Regions from separate parts of the Shewanella sp. FJAT-52076 genome, predicted to be linked through region 1. Evidence: predicted binding sites of a transcription regulator. Region 1 holds the regulator's gene; the other holds the start of a gene.
The links. Region 1 encodes ArgR, which controls arginine synthesis, uptake and breakdown. Its sites were predicted from a motif close to ANTGAATANNTATTCANT; they were not measured.

Region 1 (15,122 bases):
ATCGCGGTGCTTCCGAGAGCCGTAAAGATGGTCAGGCCGCAGGCTTTTAGGGTGAATAACAACCAATCTCGTGTAATGTGCGTCGGTCGGTGATATTTTTTCCTAAAGTACGGGATAATGTGACCGACAAAGACATACTCAGTAAGGCCTTAATAATATGGATAATCAGGTTATGCCACGTGAACAGTTGGGCGTGTGCGCCGAAGGCAATCTTCACGCAGTCTATCTGATGTTCAACGCCAACGAAGGGGTTGAGCAGTCGCTGCGTGCGAGCCTTGCCAGTGTTGCCCAATACCTTTACGACCTCACAGACCAATATGCCGACAGTGCCTTTAATGGGTTCGTGGCTGTGGGGGCTAACTATTGGGACAGTCTCTTTGGTCAGGAGCGCCCATCTCGACTCAAGCCCTTCCCGGCCATGCACGAAGGCAACCGGGAGGCACCGGCGCTGGAGTACGATTTATTTGTACATCTGCGTTGTGATCGTCTGGACATACTGCATCTGGTGGCCAATGAGGTGAATCAGATGCTCGATGAGCTGGTGGAGCTGGTGGACGAAGAGCGCGGTTTCCGTTTTATGGATAACCGGGATCTGACCGGGTTTGTGGACGGTACTGAAAATCCCCGCGGTCGCCACCGTCAGGATGTGGCCCTGGTGGGGGATGAAGATCCGGCATTCCGGGGCGGGGCTTATGTGCACGTACAGAAGTTTGCCCATAACCTTTCAAAGTGGCACCGCTTGCCGGTGAAAAAGCAGGAAGACATCATCGGCCGAACCAAGGTGGATAATATCGAGTATGAGTCTGCCGATAAGCCGCTGACCAGCCACATAAAAAGAGTGAATCTGAAAGATGAGCAGGGCAACTCGATGGAGATCCTGCGTCAGAGCATGCCCTATGGCTCGGTGAAAGAGCAGGGGTTAATGTTTATCTCTGTTTGTCGCACGCCCTCCCATTTCGAAAAGATGCTGCATTCGATGGTGCACGGCGATGGCGAAGGGAATCACGATCACCTGATGCATTTCACCCGCGCGCTGACTGGCTCGTCGTTTTTCGCGCCGTCACTGGATTATTTGCTCCAGGGTCAGGATTGAAAAAAGCGCCCCGCGGGGCGCTTTTTAATGGGAATGATGGACTTGTCCCAATATGTGTTAGGTTACTCGCTGTAATTAAACAGGGACTTAACCGTTTCCAGCGTATCTTCGATGGTCTTGATGCTGGAGGGGCAGATAAAAATGGTATCGTCACCGGCGATGGTACCCAGGATACCTTCGGGTTTGCCGATGGAGTCCAGTAAACGGGCTATTAGCTGGGCAGCCCCCGGGCTGGTACGCACCACTATCATGGCCTGGTTGTGATCCACATCCAGCACCAGATTCTTCAGTGGGCTGCCGGCAGTGGGCACGCCAAGTTCGGCCGGCAGGCAGTACACCATCTCCTGCTTGGCGTTTCGGGTACGTACGGCACCGAACTTGCTCAGCATGCGGGAGACTTTGGATTGGTTGATATTGCTGAAGCCTTCGGCCTGCAGCGCATTAACTATCTCGCTCTGGGAACCGAAGCGCTCTTCCTTTAACAGCGCTTTGAAGGTTTTGACGAGGTCATCCTGATTTTTTTGCATAGTGGGCTGCTTTGTTGTTATTCAAAAATCCAGCGTATTTTGCATATTTAAAAGCCAAAAGTCAACAAATCCCCGCTCTTTGTGAATAAAAATGCAGATAAAGGTGGCCATCCGGACGGCTGGTCAAACACCTGTTTCAAATTGCTGACAATCACACCGAAAAATGCCGTTAAACCTTGGCCACAGGCGACTAAGGGATAATTGAAATTTGTGTGACGATGCTTTAATGTGGCGCCATCATTTGAGGATCTACCTCACAAATTCCGAGATATAACGGAGAATACCTATGAAAGTTGCTGTTCTTGGTGCCGCCGGTGGTATCGGCCAAGCCCTCGCCCTACTCCTGAAAACCCAACTGCCTGCTGGTTCCAAGCTGTCTCTGTATGACATTGCCCCTGTAACACCAGGTGTTGCTGTGGATCTGAGTCACATCCCAACTGCCGTTGAGGTGAAAGGTTTTGCCGGTGAAGACCCAACGCCTGCGCTGGAAGGTGCCGATGTGGTACTGATTTCTGCCGGTGTGGCCCGTAAGCCAGGTATGGATCGCTCTGATCTGTTCAACATCAACGCAGGTATCGTCCGTAACCTGATTGAAAAAGTGGCAGTGACCTGTCCAAAAGCGTTGGTTGGTATCATCACCAACCCAGTAAACACCACTGTGGCCATCGCTGCCGAAGTGCTGAAGAAAGCCGGTGTTTATGACAAGAACCGCCTGTTCGGTGTTACCACTCTGGACGTTATCCGCGCCGAGACCTTCGTTGCCGAAGCCAAGGGCGTTGACGTAGCCAGCGTGAAAGTAAACGTGATTGGCGGCCACAGCGGCGTGACCATCCTGCCTCTGCTGTCTCAAATCGAAGGCGTAAGCTTCTCTGATGAAGAAGTAGCTGCCCTGACCAAGCGTATCCAGAACGCGGGTACCGAAGTAGTAGAAGCCAAGGCCGGTGGCGGCAGCGCTACCCTGTCTATGGGTCAGGCTGCTTTCCGTTTCGGTATGTCTCTTATCCGTGGTCTGCAGGGCGAAGCCAATGTGGTTGAATGCGCCTATGTTGACGGCGGCAGCGAGCACGCAGTGTTCTTTGCTCAGCCAGTGTTGCTGGGTAAAAACGGCGTAGAAAAAGTACTGCCTTATGGCGAAGTGAGCGCGTTTGAAGCCAACGCCCGCGATGCCATGCTGGATACCCTCAAGGGTGATATCCAACTGGGTGTAGACTTCGTTAAGTAAGTCTCGCTGAAGTGAAGAAACGGAGCCTGGTGCTCCGTTTTTTTATGTCTGAAATCTGTGATTTATCTTTGACAGCGATTTTCAATTAACCCCTGCATTTATGTGGAAACATATTGGTTTTGTTGTCAGACTGTTATCCACTTGGTAGTTCTTCTTAATACTGTTGCACCTTTACAGGAGTTTCCCATGAGCAAGCTCAGGCCGTTTCCCGGGATAGGTATTGCCGCAGTGCTGGGAGCCCTTTGGCTCCCGTCAGCCTCGCAAGCCACGACTGGCGAGGCCTCCCGACCGGTTAAGGTCAGTCAAATTACGTTGGCCGAAGGCATGAACCAGAGATTGTTGCCGGCCGAAGTCAGGGCATCGGAACGTGCCGGGCTGTCATTTCGCGTCAGCGGTGAAATCATGGACATCCTGGTGCGTCCCGGTGAAGAGGTAAAAGCCGGGCAGCTGTTGGCTAAGCTGGACCCGGCACTCTACGAACAGCAGTTGGAAGTCGCCCGAGCTCAGTATGCGCTGGCCAAGGTGCTCTATGAGCGTAATCTCAGCCTGGTAGAGCAGGGTGTGGTGTCGCGCAACGATTTTGACAAGTCCAAGAGTAATCATGATGTCGCCAAGGCCGCGCTCGACAAAGCCGAAGTGGAACTTGCCTATACCCGCCTGCTGGCCCCTTACGATGGTGTGATATCCAAACGCGATAAACGCCAGTTCGAATTCGTCAGGGCGCAGGAGCCTGTACTTGGGGTGCGCAGTGAAAACCTGATTGATGTGAGTTTTCAATTGCCTGAGCAGTACATAGGCCCTATCCAAAGTTATCAGGCCACTACCGGTAAGTTGTTGACGCCGGAAGTTCGTTTTGACAGCCGGGACAGCTGGTTTGCCGCCACCCTGAAAGAAATGAGCACTGTGGCCGACAGCAGTACCGGCAGTTATACCGTGATCCTGACGTTGCCTATGCCTGAGCAGCTCAACATTTTGCCGGGGATGTCGGCCACTGTACGGGTATCCCTGCCTACCGAAGCCCTGATCCCCCCTCCCAGTATTCCAGCCGGTGCCGTGGTGCAGGAAGGCGAGAAAACCTGGGTATTCCGCTGGCTGCCGGAGTCACAGCGGCTGCAAAAGGCGGAAGTGGTGTTGAAGGACGGTGTTCTGGTATCCGGGTTGAATGATGGCGACTTTGTCGTGGTTGCAGGCGCCGACGAACTCAGGGATGGCCAGAGCGCGGTGCGCTGGGTGAAGGAGCGGGGACTGTGATCATGAAAGAAGCGATAGGGATGACTCTGCTGGGGTTACTGGTGCTGCTTGGCGGATGTCGGCAGGCGCCGGAGATTGAGCATAAGCCTGCAAGGGTGACCGTTTACACCATACCCAGCACCGAAAATCAGGTGACTCGGGTGTTCAGCGGCGTGGCCCGCGCGCAGGACCTGACGACGTTGGCGTTTCGGGTCGAGGGGCGTATTGCCCGGATTCCGGTTACCAAGGGGCAGAGGGTCAAGGCCGGCGATATACTCGCCGTACTTGAAAAAAACGACTTTCAGATTGCACTGAATGATCGCCGCGCCCGTCTTGACGTAACCCGCAAGCAGGCAGAGCGCTCCAAAATCCTGGTGGATCAGCAACTCATGGCCCAGGCGGAATACGATCAGATGAATGCCGAATATCTGGTTGCCCGCGCCGAAGCCCGTCAGGCGGAGCTGATGCTGGAATATACCGAGCTCAAAGCTCCCTTCGATGGGGTCATTGGCGATGTGTTTCTCAAATCCTTTGAAAACGTTCAGCCCGGCACCCTGGTGCTCAGCGTCCACAGAACTGAGCGTATCGAAGTGGATGTGCAGGTGCCCGATCTCTTGATTGCCGTGTCTCGAAGGGCGGAATCAGGTCGGCAAAAGCAGGGCTTTGATGTGTCCTTTGAGGCTTTCCCGGACGAAAACTTTGTTGGACATCTGCTGGAAGTGAACACCGAAAAGGATCCCCAATCCCATACCTACGTGGCCACCATAGCTGTTGAGTTACCCGATGGGGTTAAGGTGCTGGAGGGGATGCCCGCCAAGGTTACTGTGGATTTAGGCAAGGCCACCTATACCTACCGACGTGAGTACCTGTTGCCAATCAGCGCCGTGGTAATGCGCGATGGCAGCGATATTGACTTGCAGGATGCCGGGGTGTGGCTTTATGACGCTGCCAGCGGCAGCGTTAAATTCAAACCTGTGCGTTTGGGGGTAATTGTAGGCCAGAGCATCGAAGTGGTTGACGGGCTCGCCGACGGACAACAGGTGGTAACCCAGGGAGCATCAAGCCTGGTGGATGGCCAACAAGTTGAACTGATTCAGGGATAAGGACAGACAATGAGCGTAGCAGGCTATTTCGTCAAGAACTCCGTCATCAGCTGGATGTTTACCCTGATCCTTCTGCTGGGAGGCAGTGTTGCCTTTCTCGGACTGGGCCAGCTGGAAGACCCACCTTTTACGATTAAAGACGCAGTGGTTATCACCCTCTACCCCGGAGCCACATCCACCGAGGTGGAAGAAGAGGTCACCTATCCGGTAGAGAAAGCGATTCAGGCATTGCCCTATGTGGACAAGATAAAGTCGCTGAGCACCGCCGGGTTATCGCAAATCACTGTGACCATGAAAAACACCTATGGTCCGGATCAGCTGCCACAAATCTGGGATGAGCTCAGACGCAAGGTCAATGATATGGCCGCGAGCTTACCCCCAGGTGCACAGCACCCCATGGTGAACGATGACTTTGGCGATGTGTATGGCATCATGCTGATGATCACAGGTAAGGACTTCAGCTACCGCGAGCTCAAAGACTATGTGGACTATGTGAAGCGTGAGCTGGAACTGGTGCCCGGTGTCGGTAAGGTGTCCCTGGCCGGTGAGCAAAAAGAACAGATTTTTGTAGAAATGTCGGTCAATAAGGCCGCCAGTTCAAACCTGGATCCCAATCTGATTGCCAACTTGCTCAACTCACAAAATATGGTGTCGGACGCGGGTAATATTCAGGTTGCCGGTGACAACCTCAAAATTCGCACCAGCGGAAGCTCCCGTTCGGTGGAGGAATTACAGGAACTCATCATCCCCGGTACCCAGGGCGATAAGCTTATCTACCTGAAAGATGTGGCCACCGTGCGTCGCGGTTACCAGGAAATCCCCACCAATGTGCTCAGTTACAACCGTGAGCGTGCCATTAACCTGGGCATTTCATTTTCATCCGGCGTCAACGTGGTAGCCGTAGGTAAGGCCGTTGATGACAAGTTGGCTCAAATCGACTCAGCCCGTCCTGCCGGTATCAAAATTGAGACCATGTATAACCAGCCGGTGGAAGTAGACAACTCCGTCGGCAGCTTTGTGTGGAACCTGATTGCTGCCGTTGTGATTGTGATAGGCGTGCTGCTGTTCTTTATGGGCGTGAAAAGCGGCATCCTGATAGGCCTTATCCTGTTTTTAACCTGTTTGGGCACCTTTGTGTTGATGCTGCAGGCCGAGATTGAACTGCAGCGTATTTCCCTGGGGGCGCTCATCATTGCGCTGGGGATGCTGGTAGACAATGCCATTGTAGTGGTGGAAGGGATTTTGATTGGTCGCCAGCAGGGAAAAACCACCCTGGAAGCGTCCGATGCCATTGTAAAGCAAACCATGTGGCCGCTGCTCGGGGCCACAGTGATTGCCATCACTGCCTTCGCACCCATTGGTTTGTCACCGGACTCCACCGGAGAATTTGCCGGCTCGCTGTTTTGGGTGCTGCTGTTCTCCCTGTTCCTTTCCTGGATCACCGCCATCACCATCACGCCTTTTTTTGCCAGTCTGTTTTTTGGTGAGAAAGGGGAGGAGCAGCTTGAAGGGCAATCCAAAGATCCCTACGGCGGCGCCTTTTTCACACTCTATAAAGTCGCGCTGGATGTGTGCATGCGCTATCGCTTTGTGAGCGTAATCGCCGTCGTGCTGGCGTTTGTAGCGTCTGTGGCCGGGTTTGGCTATGTGAAGCAGTCGTTTTTCCCACCTTCTACCACCCCCATATTTTTGGTGGATGTGTGGCTGCCTGAAGGGACTGATATCCGCGAAACCCAGCGGATAGTGACTGCCATGGAAGACAAGGCTGCGCAGCTGGCGGATGTGGAGTTTGTGGCGTCCACAGTTGGCAAGGGCTTCCCCCGCTTTATGCTGACTTACGCACCCGAAAAGAATTACGCCTCTTACGGCCAAATCGCCATTCGCACCAGTGCCTTCGAGACCCTCGAGGGGGTGATGACCCAGTTCCGCCGCGAAATGGAGGCGGGCTTCCCGCAAACCCAGCTCAAGTTCAAACGGCTGGAGGTAGGCCCCTCGACCGATGCCAAGATTGAGGCCCGGATTTCGGGTCCTGACCCCGATGTGCTCAGAACTCTGGGGGCTGAGGTGCAGGCGGTATTTGAGGCCACACCGGGCACAGTGAATGTGCGCCATGACTGGCGCGAGCGGGTGAAATACATAGCACCCAGATTTAACGAGACCCAGGCCAGACGTTTGGGCATCGTGAAGAGTGAAGTGGACAAGGCGCTTAAGTTTTCTTTTGCCGGGTTGCAGATAGGGGTATACCGAGAGGGTACCAATCTGCTGTCCATCGTGGGCCGGTTGCCGGATGATGAGCGGGTCGATATCGAGTCCATGGAAAGCATCCGCATCTGGAGCCCCGTGCTGAATACCCTGGTGCCTCTGCAGCAGGTAGTGGATGGATTCGAAGTGAAGTTTGAGGATCCCATTATTCAGCGCCGGGACCGCAAGCGTACCCTGACCGTTTTTGCCGATGCCGATTTTGAGTATGACCTGCTGCCTGCGGAGCTGTTTGCCAAGGTTCGGCCACAGGTGGAGGCCATCAGCATGCCGCCGGGGTATGAACTGGTGTGGGGCGGGGAATTTGAATCATCACAGGATGCGCAGGAGTCACTGTTTGCCATTTTGCCGATGGGCTTCCTGTTTATGTTTTTGGTGACGGTATTCCTGTTCAACTCGGTACGTAAGCCGCTGGTGATCTGGGCCTGTGTCCCGCTGGCCATTATCGGTATTACCCTGGGATTATTGGTACTGGATAAACCCTTCAGCTTTATGGCGTTGCTGGGGATGCTCAGCCTCTCGGGGATGCTGCTTAAAAACGGTATAGTGCTGCTCGACCAAATCAATCTGGAAATCAATGAGGGTAAGGAGCCGTTCCAGGCGGTGTTTGAGTCTACCGTTAGTCGTGTCAGGCCCGTATGTATGGCGGCCGTCACCACCATTCTGGGGATGTTGCCCCTTATCACCGATGCCTTCTTTGAGTCCATGGCGGCGGTAGTGATGTTCGGCCTTGGTGTGGCGACAGTGCTGACCTTGCTGATTGTGCCGGTGTTTTACATCATCTTCTTCAAGATCCCCTATCGGGCCTACGGTGAGTTTCAGAAGTCCAGCGACTGATAAAAGGCGTTTTTATTCATGCACAAAGCGACCCATTTGGGTCGCTTTTCTTTTATGGCAGCAGACTGCTCTGGGCCCTGATGTAACCCATTTATCAGTCACAGCGGGGGACTTGGGGCGCAACATTGAGCAGCCAGTGTGCCCGTGATAGATTCAATTCCACAGATTTCCTCAAACGTTACAGAAGGATGAGGGCAAAAGTAGGCTATCCCTGAACGAATGGGAAAACTGCAGCGGGGGATTTTCTCTGGCGACCGAGGATTACAGGCCCCACAAAGCGATTTATAGCAACGCGATTTATAGCAAAGCCGGAGCAAAAGCTGATTATGGCGAACCTTCTTACCGAGCTTCCAGAAAACCTCTGTGAGGAAGTCTTCGAAACCCTGATGAGGTCTCCTGATTGCCGCATCGAGCGCATAGTGTCACTGGGGCACAGCACAGCAGCGGGCCAATGGTACGATCAGGACGAGCATGAATGGGTCGTGCTGCTCAGTGGCAGTGCGGTTCTGGCCTATGAGGATGGCCGCAGTCTTGCCATGGCACCCGGTGATTATGTGAATATTCCCGCCCATGTGCGTCACAGAGTAGACGCGACCGACCCGACCATCCCCAGCGTATGGCTGGCGGTGTTTTACGGTGCTGCCAACCAGATTGAAAGCTGATTATTTTTTAAACGCCAGCGCATAAGTCTTTCCTGAAAGACTGGCTCTGCTATACTCTGCGTCCGATTTTTCTACCGGGCCATTCAGTCAGGCCAGCAGACGAGTTTGATTCATGAGTACAGAAGGCGTTGAGATTTTTATTCCCGGCAAACCCCAGTCCCAGGTAACCCCTGAGCCGGTTAAGCTTGCCGATAATAAGCTGGAGTTGTTGGCTCCCGCTAAAAACGCCGATTACGGAATCGAAGCCATTCGTCATGGCGCCGATGCAGTTTACATAGGCGCCCCCGCCTTTGGCGCCCGCCACACCGCGGGTAACAGCATTGCCGACATTGCCCGTCTATGTGAGTTTGCCCACCGCTACCATGCTCAGGTGTTTGTTACCGTAAACACCATTCTGTTTGACTCTGAGCTGGAAGACGCCCGCAAGCTGATTTGGGAAGTCTACGAAGCCGGTGCCGATGCCATTATCGTACAGGACATTGGCCTGCTGGAGCTGGATCTGCCGCCGATAGCGCTGCACGCCAGTACTCAAATGGATAACCGGGTACCGGAAAAAGTGGCCTTTTTGGAGCACGTCGGTTTTTCTCAGGCAGTGCTCGCCCGTGAACTGAGCTTGACTCAAATTCGCGCCGTGGCGGCTGAAACCAAGATGCGGCTCGAGTATTTTATCCATGGCGCCCTGTGCGTGGCGTTCAGCGGCCAGTGTTATATCAGTGAAGCCTATACCGATAACCGCAGTGCCAACCGGGGTGAGTGCTCGCAGCAGTGCCGTATGCCGGGGAACCTCAGTACCCGTAAGGGCGAAGTGATTGCCACCAACGAGCACATGCTGTCGCTCAAAGACAACAACCAGACTGAAAACCTCGAAGCCCTGATAGATGCCGGTATTCGCTCTTTCAAGATTGAGGGGCGTCTGAAGGACTTGAGTTACGTAAAAAACGTGACAGCCCACTATCGCCAGCAGCTCGATGAAATCATGGCCCGTCGCCCCGAGTTTGAGAGTGCCTCCCACGGCCGCTGCAGCTACAGCTTTGTGCCGGATCCGGACAAGAGCTTTAACCGTGGCAAGACAGATTACTTTGTGCATGACCGCAAGCCGGGCATCGCCGACTTCCGTACCCCAAAATACCTCGGGATTGATGTGGGTAAGGTCAGCAAAATCGCCAAAGACCACATAGTGGTAGACTCCACCGCCGAATTCAATAACGGCGATGGTCTGGGCTTTTTTGCCAAAAACTATGAAAAGGCCCGTTTGTCAGACGACAAACTGACCGGATTCAGGGTAAACCGCGCCGAAGGCAATGTGCTCTATCTCAAGACGGTGCCGGAAGACCTGCGGGTAGGTGTTACCCTTTACCGTAACCACGATCAGGCATTTGAGATGCTGCTGGCCAAAGAGTCGGCCGAGCGTTTGGTGACGGTTAACTTTGCCCTGGCCGAGCGGGAGCAGGGGCTGGCATTGACCGCCTTTGACAATCATGGCCATTCAGTGACAGTAACCGCTGACTTCGATAAGCAGCAGGCCAAAGACATTGAGCGCAACTGTGACGGGCTGAAAAAGAATCTGGGTAAGTTGGGAAACACTGATTTTTGCCTGGGTGAGATTGAACTGGGTGATGCTGCTACCGTATTTGCGCCTGCGTCTGTCATTAATAATCTGCGCCGCGAAGCGGTGGAGGCCCTTGGTCAAGCCCGTATCCAGGGCTACCAGCGCCCCACGCCCTGGGAGCGTGATGACAGCGTGCGTTACCCCCAGCGCAGCATGACCTACCTCAGTAACGTCGCCAACCAGAAGGCCAAAGACTTCTACACCCGCCACGGTGTGGTTTCCATCCGCGATGCCTATGAAGTGCGTCCGGTTAAAGGAGATGCGCCGCTGATGATCACCAAGCACTGCATTCGCTACAGTTACAACATGTGCCCCAAGGAAGTGCCGGGCATTAAGGCAGACCCCCTGCAGATGGAGCTGGGTGGCAAGGAGTTTAAGTTGGTGTTTGACTGCCACAAGTGTGAAATGCTGGTGGTGGGTTAAGTCCTTGTACCATCAAAAACGGCGACCCTGGGTCGCCGTTTTTATTTCGAGGCGTTTCTTTCTGCCTTTTTCTTTCGGCGCTTTGTATTTCAGGCGATGGGCCAATGCGATAATCTTGCATGACCACAAACCGGTAACACAGCAGGAGAAGGTATTGATGGGATTTTTGGATGCCCTGATGGGCAATGCCAGTGAGGTGGACCTGGGCAAACTCACCGCTGAGTTGTCGCCTATCCTTGGCGACAATGAAGAGTTGCAACTGGCCTATAAAATGGTGCGTGACCTGTTTGTTTTTACCAGCAAGCGATTGATATTAATTGATAAGCAAGGCGTTACTGGCAAGAAAGTGAGTTATCACTCCATTCCCTACAAGGCGATAGTGCATTTTCAGGTGGAAACTGCAGGTACCTTCGATATGGATGCCGAATTGAAACTGTGGATCTCGGGCCAGCACGAGCCATTGGTAAAAGAACTCAAGCGCGGCACCGACGTGGTCGGCATTCAAAAAACCATTGCCCGTTACGCTTTGGGTTAATGCCGACGCTTCTGAAAAAGGCCACCCTGGGTGGCTTTTTTGTTGGTTGGGTCTCACAGCCAGCCATCAAAATCACGCCTCTATTTAATCTCTATCTCCCCAATCAACACCCATAAGATGTGGCTTGATTTTCTACTAACCATTTGAAATTAAATAAATAGACTTTAAATAGAGATAAAAGGGGGATAGAAACGACACCCGTTGAATTGCCCGGACTTCATCAGCACCGTAAAACCTCAATTGCCGTTAGCGCTTTGTTAACAAGGTTAATAAAGATTGCGGAAGGGAGGGGCTTTGGCAACTGTCCAGAGTCAGTGCGCGTAATTAAAAGTCCAGCAAAACACTGCAACAATGCAGGGAAGGGTGAGAAGCATGAAAAAGACCATTCTGACATTGGCCATTCAGGCTGCGGTTTTGGGCGGTATGTCCATGACAGCAGTGGCGGCCGACGAAGTTGAAGTTTCCCAGGTTAAGGGAAATCAGCCCCAGCAAAGCGCTGAAGCTGAGCAGCAAACCATTGAAAAAATTTCCGTAACCGGTTCACGCATCAAAAGGGACAGTTTTTCGGTGGCTACCCCACTGGCGACACTGGACAGTGAAGCAATTGATGATGCAGGTACAGGTTCTCTGTCTGCCATTTTGGTGGACGAACTGCCACAGGTTGCCGAAGGCACCAGCAACACCAACTCGCAATCCAGCGTCCAGAATACCGGTCTGTCGACCATTGATTTGCGAAATCTGGGCACCAACCGCACCCTGACCCTGATTGATGGTCGCAGAGTGGTATCCAACAGTTACTCAGGTAACTATGTCAGCCTCTCGACCATTCCCACCAGTTTTGTGGACAAGGTGGAAATCATCACCGGTGGTGCATCTGCCACCTACGGCTCAGACGCGGTTGCCGGTGTGGTGAACATCATCACCGAGCAGGACAAACAAGGTGTTACCTTCAACGTGCGCTCTGGCCAGACCGAAAGCGGCGGCGAAGAGTTGGGTGTAGATGGTGACTTCGGTGCTCTCTATGCCGATGGCAAGGGCTACCTGTTTATGGCAGCCTCTTACAATAAGGACTGGGGCCTGGATTATTGGGACAGGAACAGAGCCCAACAGCAGGAATCCTGGTCGTACGACACCAAGCGCATGTGTAACACCATGCTCACCGAAACCTATGATACGGCGCTGAGAACCAACGCCCATTGTATGCGTGATATCACCCAGGCAGACTGGCGCGACCTGAACGACTCCATTCCCGGTGGCGTATTCAACGAAGCCAGCAGTACCCGACCAGATGCCGGTTTTTGGTATGACGGCCAAACCCTCCGTAACGACTGGCACGAAGAAAAATACGGTATCCACTTCCAGCAGTTTGACTGGTTGAAAGTTCCCGATGAGTCAGTGGCTGCCGCCGTGAAGACTGAGTATGACTTTGACTCGGGCACCCAGGCCTATTTCCAGTTGCAATACAGCCGCAATCACTCGGTTAACAACAAGTCACCTGAAAGCTCAGACGAAAACGAATTCGCCCTGGTGCGGGATCCTGTGACCGGTGAATTTGTTGAGGAGTACGTGGGCCGTATTCCGAAGAACAACCCCTTCGTTCCCCAGGAAATTTTTGATGGTGCCAGCTCTCGCGGCATCACCTGGGACAGAAACTTTGCCGAAGTGGGTGCCATTGTTAACGAAAACACCCGTACCACCTATCGCAGCTGGGCTGGCCTCAGAGGCTTTGTGTGGGACAACTGGGAATGGGATTTGTCGGTGGGCTACGGCAAGTTCCGTCAGGAACAAAACCGTCAGAACGAAATTGATGTGGTGAAGCTGCGTAATGCACTGCAGGCTGAGAAACTCGCCGATGGCACTATTCAGTGTATCGACAGTGATGCCCGCGCCGATGGATGTGTGCCCGTAAACCTGTTCGGTGAAGGCGCTATCAGCGTCGACGCGGCCAACTATATTCGCTCCAACCCCACTATCACCACTGATATCACCATGACCAACGTGCTGGGTTATATCACCGGCGATTTGTTTGATTTGCCCGCTGGCCCTGTTGCCTCGGCATTTGGTTTTGAATATCGCCGCGACACCCAAAGCGTTGACACCAATGTGCCAAACGGTGGCGTGACCTTTAACTATGTGCCCAGTTTTGAGGGCGATGTCAGTGTGTACGAAGCCTTTGGTGAGGCGTCACTGCCGCTGCTGCGGGATGTCACCGCCGCCAAGAGCCTGTCCATGGATCTGTCGCTGCGTGTGGCTGATTACAGCTGGTCTACCACTGACCTTATCAAGAGCTATAAGGCCGGTTTGGTTTACGAGCCTGCCGAAGGTTATATGGTTCGTGCCAACTGGGCTACAGCCCAACGTGCACCAACCATCACAGAGCTGCTCTCTCCACCACGGGGCGATTACGACAGCTTCAGCGATGTGTGTGATGGTGTAACGGCAACTTCCACCGGTGAAGGTCATGCCAATTGCCGCCAGGATCCGGGCATTGCTGCAACCATCGCCGCCGATGGCGTGTTTAATGACGATAACAATGGTTATTCACCTAACGTAGGTAACGAGAACCTCAAAGAGGAGTCGGCCGAAACCTTTACCGTGGGTGTGTCTCTGGCGCCTTCCTTCATTGAAGGGTTGCGTGTCGCCGTGGACTACTATGACATCAAGATTGAAGATGCCATGACCAGTCTCGAGAACGAAGACATCATCAAGTTCTGTTATGCCTCTTCGCTGCCTTATGGTGATGACAACGCCTTCTGTAACGACATCAAGCGTGATGGAGACGGTCAAATCATCGAAGTACAGCAGCGTGTGATTAACGCCGATGAGACCCGCACCAGCGGATACGATCTGGCGCTCGACTACAAGTACGATCTGGATGCATGGGGCGATCTCAAGCTCAAGCTCGACTGGAGCCATGTGATTGACTACACCATCACAGCCACAGGTCCTGATGGTCAGTACACCAACTCCTACCTGGGTCAGCTGTCTTCCGGCATCTTCGAAGACAAGGGTTCGGCGTCGCTCACCTGGCGTCTGGACAACCTGCGTCTGCGCTGGAGCGTGAAGTACAAGAGTGATATTCGCCGCAGTCAGTCAACCCATGAAAGCTGGGAAAAAGCCATCGAGCTGAACGCCGAAAATTGCGCTGCTGCCGATGCAGCCTGTGTGGCCAACCCTGAGCCTTTGTGGGGCAATGAGTTGCCATCGGTCACTACCCATAACTTCTCTGCATCCTACGGATTTGATTTGGGCAGCAACGCCGAGCTGCGTCTGTACGGTGGGGTAAACAACCTGTTCGATGAGCGTGGTCCCTTCGTCATCGGTGGCTCTGGTAGCTATGACAGTGCCTATGGCGGCGGCCAGGGCCGTTACGGTTACCTGGGTGCCGAGGTGAAGTTCTAAGGTCATTGATACCTTATTGCCTGAAGGCAAGGCCGCTTCCCACATCTCCCGGGAGGCGGCCTTTTTTATTGCTTCATTATTGCTTCGGGCAAAGCAGGCCCGGCACTGACCTGCTTAAAACGCTTATCCCTTGCAGCCCCCATAACAGCTGGGTTTGCGCGGGCACACATTTCCCCGTGAGCAAATCAACCTGGCACCCTTGTGTATGCCACGCTCCACC
Region 2 (7,985 bases), 420 kb from region 1:
CAGGTAGGTTTCCAGATAGCGCTGATTCACTGAGCGGATTTCAAAAGAGGCATTGCCCCAGGCGGCTTTATGCTCGATACGGGCATAGGCGGTCATGCTGTGGATCATAGGGATTCCGGCTGATTTTCGGCTAAGTCTGGACGTCATTATAACCACAAGCCAGGCCAGCGTCATGGCCCTGAACGTGAGCAAAATCTGCTAATGACTGTTTACAACCCACGGAGTGTATTCAAAATCCACCGTGGCAACTCGCTCTGCATAGCCCTATAATAGGCAGCCAAATTATTGCGAAGTTCATACGTCACAGGAATCGCCATGCGTCCAGGTAATCGTACCCCGGCTCAGACCCGCCCCATCAGCATCACCCGTAACTTTACTGCCCACGCCGAAGGCTCTGTGTTGGTGGAGTTTGGCGAAACCAAGGTGCTGTGTACCGCCAGTTTCACCGAGGGTGTACCACGCTTCCTTAAGGGCAGTGGTCAGGGTTGGTTGACTGCCGAATACGGCATGCTGCCACGTTCTACCCACAGCCGTATGGACCGCGAAGCCGCCCGTGGCAAACAGTCTGGCCGTACCCAGGAAATCCAGCGTCTGATTGGCCGTGCACTGCGCGCCGCCGTGGATCTGAAGCAGCTGGGCGAAAACACCATAGTGGTGGACTGTGACGTTATTCAGGCCGATGGTGGCACCCGCACCGCGGCTATCACTGGTGCCTGTGTGGCGCTGGTGGATGCGCTGAACTGGGCCCGCGGCAAGGGGCTGGTGAAAGCCAATCCGCTGAAGTTTTTGATTGCCGCCGTGAGCGTGGGTATTCACAACGGCGAAGCCATCTGTGACCTCGAGTATGTGGAAGACAGCGCCGCCGAGACCGACATGAACGTGGTGATGACTGAAACCGGCAAGATTATCGAAGTTCAGGGCACCGCGGAGGGTGAGCCCTTCACCCACGAAGAGTTGCTGACCATGCTGGAGCTGGCCAAGCACGGTATCCGTGAAATCATCGATACCCAGAAAGCGGCTCTGAACTGATTACAGAATTGATTTTTTAAAGGCTCCGAGAGGGGCCTTTTTACCACCCTACACCTTGTAAAATTGGCGGCTTGGGCTGCCAGACACATGATAGAGGAAAGACAGTGAAAGCCTATCAGCGCGAGTTTATTGAGTTTGCTCTCGAGCGTAATGTACTGAGATTCGGTGAGTTTACTCTCAAGTCCGGCCGTAAGAGCCCTTACTTCTTCAACGCCGGTTTGTTCAATACCGGTCGCGATCTGGCCCGTCTGGGCCGTTTTTATGCCGCCGCGCTGGTGGATGCGGGTATCGATTACGATTTGCTGTTTGGCCCGGCTTATAAGGGCATTCCCATTGCCACGACTACGGCGGTAGCACTGGCCGAACACCACGATATCGACATGCCTTATTGCTTTAACCGTAAAGAGAAAAAAGACCACGGCGAAGGCGGCAACCTGGTGGGCAGTGACCTCAAGGGGAAGGTGATGCTGGTGGATGACGTGATCACCGCAGGTACTGCCATTCGTGAATCGATGGAAATCATTCAGGCCAATGGTGCCGAACTGGCCGGGGTGTTGATTGCACTGGACCGTCAGGAAAAGGGCAAGGGCGAACTCTCTGCCATTCAGGAAGTGGAGCGTGACTTTGGCTGCGGCATAGTGGCTATCATCAAGCTGGAAGACCTGATTGCCTTCCTCGCCGAGAAGCCAGGCATGGAAGAGGTGCTGAGCTCGGTGCGTGCTTACCGCGAGCAATACGGCATCTGAGCCGTTATCTTCAGGTAATAAAAAACGCCGCTGATTGCGGCGTTTTTTATTGGAAACACGATAAGGTTTTAGCGGGGCTGATGTAAAAATTCCGCCCGGGTGGCCGGGTTGGACTTAAAGATACCGCCCAGCGCTGTGGTGGTGGTGGAGCTGGTGGCGTCCATCACACCGCGGGATTTTACGCAGTAATGTACGGCATCGATTTTCACGGCCACGTCTTTGGTTTCCAGCAATGCCTGCAAGGCCACCAGAATTTGCTGGGTCAGGCGTTCCTGTACCTGTGGGCGCTGGGCAAAGAAGCGCACAATACGATTGATTTTGGACAGGCCGATGATTTTCTTGCGTGGCAGATAGGCCACGGTGGCGGTGCCATCTATGGTGACCAAATGATGCTCACAGGTACTGGTCAGGCTGATGTCCTGTACCCGCACCATTTCATCCACGCCCATCTTGTTGTCGATGACAGTGATTTTGGGGAAGTTTTCGTAGTCGAGACCCGAAAAGATTTCATCCACATACATTTTGGCGATGCGACGTGGGGTATCGGCGAGGCTGTCGTCGGTTAAATCCAGTGACATCAGGCCAAGAATTGCCCGCATGTGCTCTTCGATTCGCTCTTTGCGCTCCTCTCTGGTGAGTCCGCAAGGAACCATGGGTGTTTCCAGTCCCCGCTCTAAAAGTGCGGCCTGAACCTTTTGTGCTGCTTCACTGAGTGCCATTTTTACCTCCAACCACATCTTCGGCCTTGGCCGCTGCGGCAAAATACCAGAGCAATTACCTGGGGCTTTGCGCGAGTGCGGGAGAATACCGTTATTTGATGCAAATTCATACTGAAATTGTAGGTGTTCGCTGCACCCACCACCGGACGGAACCTGTGTGGCGGGCCAGGGTGGGTTAGCTTTGTAACAGTTGCTTTTGAATAAAGCCCCACTGCTCATCGAAGTGCTCGGTGGGCTTTTGTTTGAATTCGCTGCGAATGTACTGGGCGATTCTGCCCTCTGCCACGGCGAGCAGCAGGTTGGCCAGCATGGCTTCGTCGAGCTCAAAGCCCTTGCCCTCGCGGAGGGTTTTCTCCCGCAATATCTGTTTGAGGTGGGTTTCAATCTTGGCAAACAGGGCGCCGACACGGCTGCGCAAACGCTCGTTTTCGCCAAGCAGGGCATCACCGTTCAGTACCCGGGAAATGCCGGGGTTACGTTCGGCAAACAGCAGCAACAGCTGCAGGACCAGTTGGCAGCGTCGCATGGTGTCTTTCTCGTCATCCATGATGAGATTGATGCGCGACAGCAATGAGTCTTCGATAAATTCGATCAGGCCCTCGAACATGCGGGCCTTACTGGGGAAATGGCGATACAGCGCCGCCTCTGACACTCCGACTTCGGCGGCCAGTTTGGCGGTGGTAATACGTTGTCCCGGATTGGTTTCCAGCATCTGCGCCAGGCACTGGAGAATATGTTCGCGGCGGCTGATTTTTTCTTTGGCGGCCATTGAGATTCCTTCACACAAAATGCAAACGTTAGCGGGTGCCTGAATGGCCAAAACCACCTTCGCCGCGCATTGAGGTGTCGAACTCGTCCACCAGTTTAAATTCAGCCTGCACCACAGGAACAAACACCAGCTGTGCCAGGCGGTCGCCGATTTGCAGGGTGTAGGGCTCTTTGCCACGGTTCCAGCAGGACACCATCAGCGGACCCTGATAGTCAGAGTCAATCAGCCCAACCAGGTTGCCCAGCACTATGCCATGCTTGTGGCCCATACCGGAGCGGGGCAGGATCACGGCCGCCAGGCTGGGGTCGCCCACATGCACGGCGATACCGGTGGGTATTAGCACGGTTTCGCCGGGGGCTATGGTCAGCTCGGTATCCAACATGGCTCTGAGGTCCATACCGGCACTGCCTGGGGTGGCATAGGCCGGCAGTGGGAATTCCGAGCCTATGCGGGAGTCGAGAATTTTCAGTTCGATCGGTGTTTTCATTTTTTGGTTATTTTTGTCGATATCAGCGAAAGCAGTTGGTATGCCAGCGACAGCTTATCGGTTGCCGGCAAATCCTGGTTGCCCTGGGGCCAGAAGACGCGCAGAGCATTGGTATCCGAATTAAACCCCTGACCCGGCACAGACACATCGTTGGCCGCGATCATATCGAGATTTTTGCGTTTGAGCTTATCTCGGGCGTAGGTTTCTACGTCGTGGGTTTCGGCGGCAAATCCCACCGTAAAGGGTCGCGCCTCCAGGGCGGCAACCGTGGCTAAGATATCAGGATTGCGCACCAGCGCAAGCTGCATGGTTTCGCTGCTCTTTTTAATTTTACCGGCAGCAACATCGGCAACCCGATAGTCGGCGACAGCGGCGCAACCAATAAAGATATCTTGCTGGTCAATATGTTGCATTACAGCAGCCAACATTTGTTCGGCCGAGTCCACATCGATGCGGCTTACGCCTTTGGGTGTGGCAAGTGTCACAGGACCTGACACCAGAGTCACTTCTGCGCCCATGGCTACAGCGGCCTCGGCCAGAGCAAAGCCCATTTTGCCGGAGCTGTGGTTGGAGATATAACGCACAGGATCTATGGCTTCGCGGGTGGGGCCGGCGGTCAGCATCAGCCTGACGCCGTGAAGGGCGCTGCTTGCCTGGGCCTTTTGAGCAAAAAACTGTTCTGCCAGAGTGCGGATTTCCAGCGGCTCCAGCATACGGCCTGCACCGACTTCACCGCAGGCCTGACTGCCGCTGCCGGGGCCCCAAATCTGCATGCCACGTTGCTGTAGCGTGTTTAAATTGGCCTGGGTCGCCGGGTTGGCGTACATCTGCTGGTTCATTGCCGGGCAAATGGCGATGGGCGCCGAGGTGGCAAGGCAGGTAGTAGTGATCAGCTCATCCGCCATGCCTATGCTCATGCGGGCAATCAGGTTGGCGGTGGCTGGGGCCAGAATAATCAGCTCTGCCCAGCGGGCCAGTTCAATGTGACCCATGGCGGCTTCGGCGGCGGGGTCGAGCAAATCCATGCTGACCGGATAGCCGCTGAGGGCTTGCAGTGTCAGCGGCGTGATAAATTCGCAGGCGCTCTGGCTCATCACCACGCGCACATCGGCGCCTTGTTCTTTCAAACGGCGCACCAAGTCGGCACTCTTGTAGGCAGCAATGCCGCCACCAATCCCCAGCAGGATTTTTCGATTATTCAGGCTCACACGCAGATCCCGACTAAAATTAACTGGCGCTAACCATACCATAGACGCCGCCTCAAGAGTGAGCGGCCAAAGTCAAAAACTTAGCATGCAAGTGGTTCCCAAAGACGGGACGCGGGAGGCAAGGGATGGCAATTCGGGACTGGCCTGAGGGAGAGGGGCCCCGTGAAAAATTATTGCAGCGGGGCGCAGCTCAATTATCGGATGCAGAATTACTGGCTGTGCTGCTGCGAAACGGGGTTTGTGGCCAAAATGCAGTGGACCTGGCAAGGCAACTTATCGGTGAATTTGGTGGATTACGACCTTTATTCAGTGCAACTAAGCAGCAGGTGTGTCGACTCCAGGGCCTGGGTCCGGTAAAATACGCCCAGCTTCAGGCTTCTGCTGAGCTTGCCAGGCGACTGGCGGGTGAATCTTTGCAGCGGGGTGCCGTGCTGACAAGTCCGGATTTGACCCGGGATTACCTGAGATTTCAGTTGGCGGACAGGGCCTATGAGGTATTTGCCGTCTTGCTGCTCGACAGCCAACACAGGGTCATCCAGTTTGTCGAATTGTTTCGAGGCACCATAGATGCAGCGTCGGTATATCCCCGAGAGCTGGTGTCGCTGGTGTTGGAAAAGCGGGCGGCAGCGGTCATTGTCTGCCATAACCATCCGTCTGGGGTAGCTGAACCCAGCCAAGCCGACAGACGGATCACTGAAAGATTGAAAAATGCCTTGGCAACCATAGATGTATCCTTACTGGATCACATGGTTGTAGGGGACCGGGAGATAGTCTCCTTTGCCGAGCGAGGGTGGATTGGATGATCTTTACTTGATCTCCCATGGCCTTTCGTGTATAAAATGCGCCCTCTTTGTGCCTCGGGCGACGGCCATACGAGGTACATTAATGCTCGAGCGTTAAAAACTGTTTGGAGAAGATTGACATGTCAAGAGTATGCCAAGTTACTGGCAAGCGACCAATGGTTGGTAACAACCGTTCGCACGCAAAGAACGCGACCCGTCGTCGCTTTTTACCTAACCTGCAGAACCACCGTTTCTGGTTGGAAACTGAAAAGCGCTTCGTACAGCTGCGTGTTTCCACTAAAGGTATGCGTATCATCGATAAGAAAGGTATCGAAGTAGTTGTTGCTGAACTTCGTGCCCGTGGCGAGAAGGTGTAATAGAAAATGGCTAAAGCTAAAGGCAATCGCGAAAAGATCAAGCTGGTTTCAAGCGCTAAAACTGGTCACTTCTACACCACTGACAAGAACAAGCGTAACATGCCAGAAAAGATGGAGATCAAGAAGTTTGATCCTGTGATCCGTCAGCACGTTATCTACAAAGAAGCCAAAATCAAGTAATTTACTTGGTCAAGCTTTTGAAAACCCCGGCCTTTGTGCCGGGGTTTTTTATTGCCCGGATTTCAGGTGAATCCGCGATTTGTGTGCTTTAATGTACTGATGTGCATTTAGATGAACACTTTGGCATTGTTATGCGGTTGCCGTACCGTTTCATTAATATGAAACATGGGTTTGGTAAAAATAAATGCTTTAAATGTGAATTTAAATTCAATAAAATTGCGCAAGAATTCAACTTGGCGCAGTGTGTGCTGCGTCGGTGACTGTGAGGACAAAACAGCCCGTGCGAACTACCGAATTGGTTGACGGTTTTCGTCATTCCGCCCCTTATGTAAACGCTCACCGCGGCAAGACGTTTGTAGTCATGCTGGGCGGCGAAGCCATGGTACAACCCCAATTTCGCGCCATCATCAACGATGTGGCCTTGCTGCACAGTTTGGGGATCCGTATCGTGCTGGTTTACGGTGCCAGACCGCAGATTGATGCGGCGCTTGAGCTGCATGGTATTGCACCTGCCTACCACAACGGGGTACGTATCACCGATGAAGATACCCTGAAGGTGATTAAGCAGGTCGCCGGTGCGCTCCAATTCGACATTACTGCACGGCTTTCCATGAGTCTGTCCAATACCCCCATGCAGGGCACGCAGCTGAACGTTGTCAGCGGCAACTTTGTGATTGCCCAGCCGCTGGGCGTGGAAGATGGGGTGGATTTTTGCCTGTCTGGCCGGGTGCGTCGTATCGATGTGAGTGGGCTTAAGCATCAACTCGACAGCCGGGGAATTGTACTGATGGGGCCGATTGCCGCCTCGGTTACCGGTGAGAGTTTCAACCTGACGGCCGAGGAAGTGGCCACTCAGGTTGCGGTGAAGCTCAAAGCGGACAAGATGATAGGGTTCAGCTCGCAAAACGGTATTCTGGGTCGTGACGGCGATGTAATTGCCGAGCTGATGCCAAACGATGCCCAGAAAATTTTCTCCAAGATGCAGGAAGGCGGTCAGGCCTGTGTGGGAACCCTGGCATTTTTGAAGGCGAGCATCGATGCCTGCCGTAATGGGGTGCCACGTTGCCACCTGGTGAGCTATCTCGAAGATGGCGCCTTGTTGCAAGAGCTGTTCTCCCGCGACGGTATTGGTACTCAAATCGTAACCGAAAGCGCCGAGCGCCTGCGCCGCGCCTCAATTGCCGACATTGGTGGCATTCTTAACCTGATCCGCCCCATGGAAGAGCAGGGCATTCTGGTGCGCCGTTCCCGCGAACAGCTTGAGATGGAAATCGAGCAGTTTATGGTCATTGAACGGGATGGTCTGGTGATAGGCTGCGCCGCGCTGTATCCCTTTGAAGAAGACAATGCCGGTGAGTTTGCCTGCCTGGTGGTACATCCGGATTACCGCGATGCCGACCGGGGTAGTTTGCTTTTGAAAAACATCATAGGCCAGGCAAGAGTGAGGGGCTACGCACGCCTGTTTGCACTGACTACCCGCAGTATTCACTGGTTTCTGGAGCACGGCTTTGAGTTGGTTGAGGTCGAAGCCTTACCGACCAAGAAAAAGCAGCTCTACAACTACCAGCGCCGCTCAAAAATTCTCGCATTGGATCTGCAATAATCCATCCTGCCGAAACAACCAGCCACATGGCTGGTTGTTTGTTTATGGCTGCTGCTATTTTGTCATTTTATGTTTAATGTTCTTG

Region 2: the regulator ArgR is predicted to act here: its motif matches at 6,492-6,509, upstream of argA (amino-acid N-acetyltransferase).

Annotation. Positions count from the first base shown of each region.
Region 1 covers NZ_CP080415.1:779,450-794,571, forward strand. The annotation lists gene ggt (gamma-glutamyltransferase) at 1-50, shown strand, start outside; gene K0H79_RS03385 (Dyp-type peroxidase) at 158-1,093, shown strand; gene argR (transcriptional regulator ArgR) at 1,156-1,620, opposite strand; gene mdh (malate dehydrogenase) at 1,907-2,842, shown strand; gene K0H79_RS03400 (efflux RND transporter periplasmic adaptor subunit) at 3,029-4,093, shown strand; gene K0H79_RS03405 (efflux RND transporter periplasmic adaptor subunit) at 4,096-5,175, shown strand; gene K0H79_RS03410 (efflux RND transporter permease subunit) at 5,185-8,271, shown strand; gene K0H79_RS03415 (cupin domain-containing protein) at 8,598-8,933, shown strand; gene K0H79_RS03420 (U32 family peptidase) at 9,046-10,965, shown strand; gene K0H79_RS03425 (PH domain-containing protein) at 11,123-11,500, shown strand; gene K0H79_RS03430 (TonB-dependent siderophore receptor) at 11,873-14,902, shown strand; gene K0H79_RS03435 (DUF3612 domain-containing protein) at 15,026-15,122, opposite strand, start outside.
Region 2 covers NZ_CP080415.1:362,861-370,845, forward strand. The annotation lists gene K0H79_RS01630 (YicC/YloC family endoribonuclease) at 1-108, opposite strand, end outside; gene rph (ribonuclease PH) at 316-1,029, shown strand; gene pyrE (orotate phosphoribosyltransferase) at 1,134-1,775, shown strand; gene folE (GTP cyclohydrolase I FolE) at 1,844-2,494, opposite strand; gene slmA (nucleoid occlusion factor SlmA) at 2,670-3,263, opposite strand; gene dut (dUTP diphosphatase) at 3,292-3,750, opposite strand; gene coaBC (bifunctional phosphopantothenoylcysteine decarboxylase/phosphopantothenate--cysteine ligase CoaBC) at 3,747-5,000, opposite strand; gene radC (DNA repair protein RadC) at 5,084-5,761, shown strand; gene rpmB (50S ribosomal protein L28) at 5,881-6,117, shown strand; gene rpmG (50S ribosomal protein L33) at 6,124-6,297, shown strand; gene argA (amino-acid N-acetyltransferase) at 6,578-7,900, shown strand.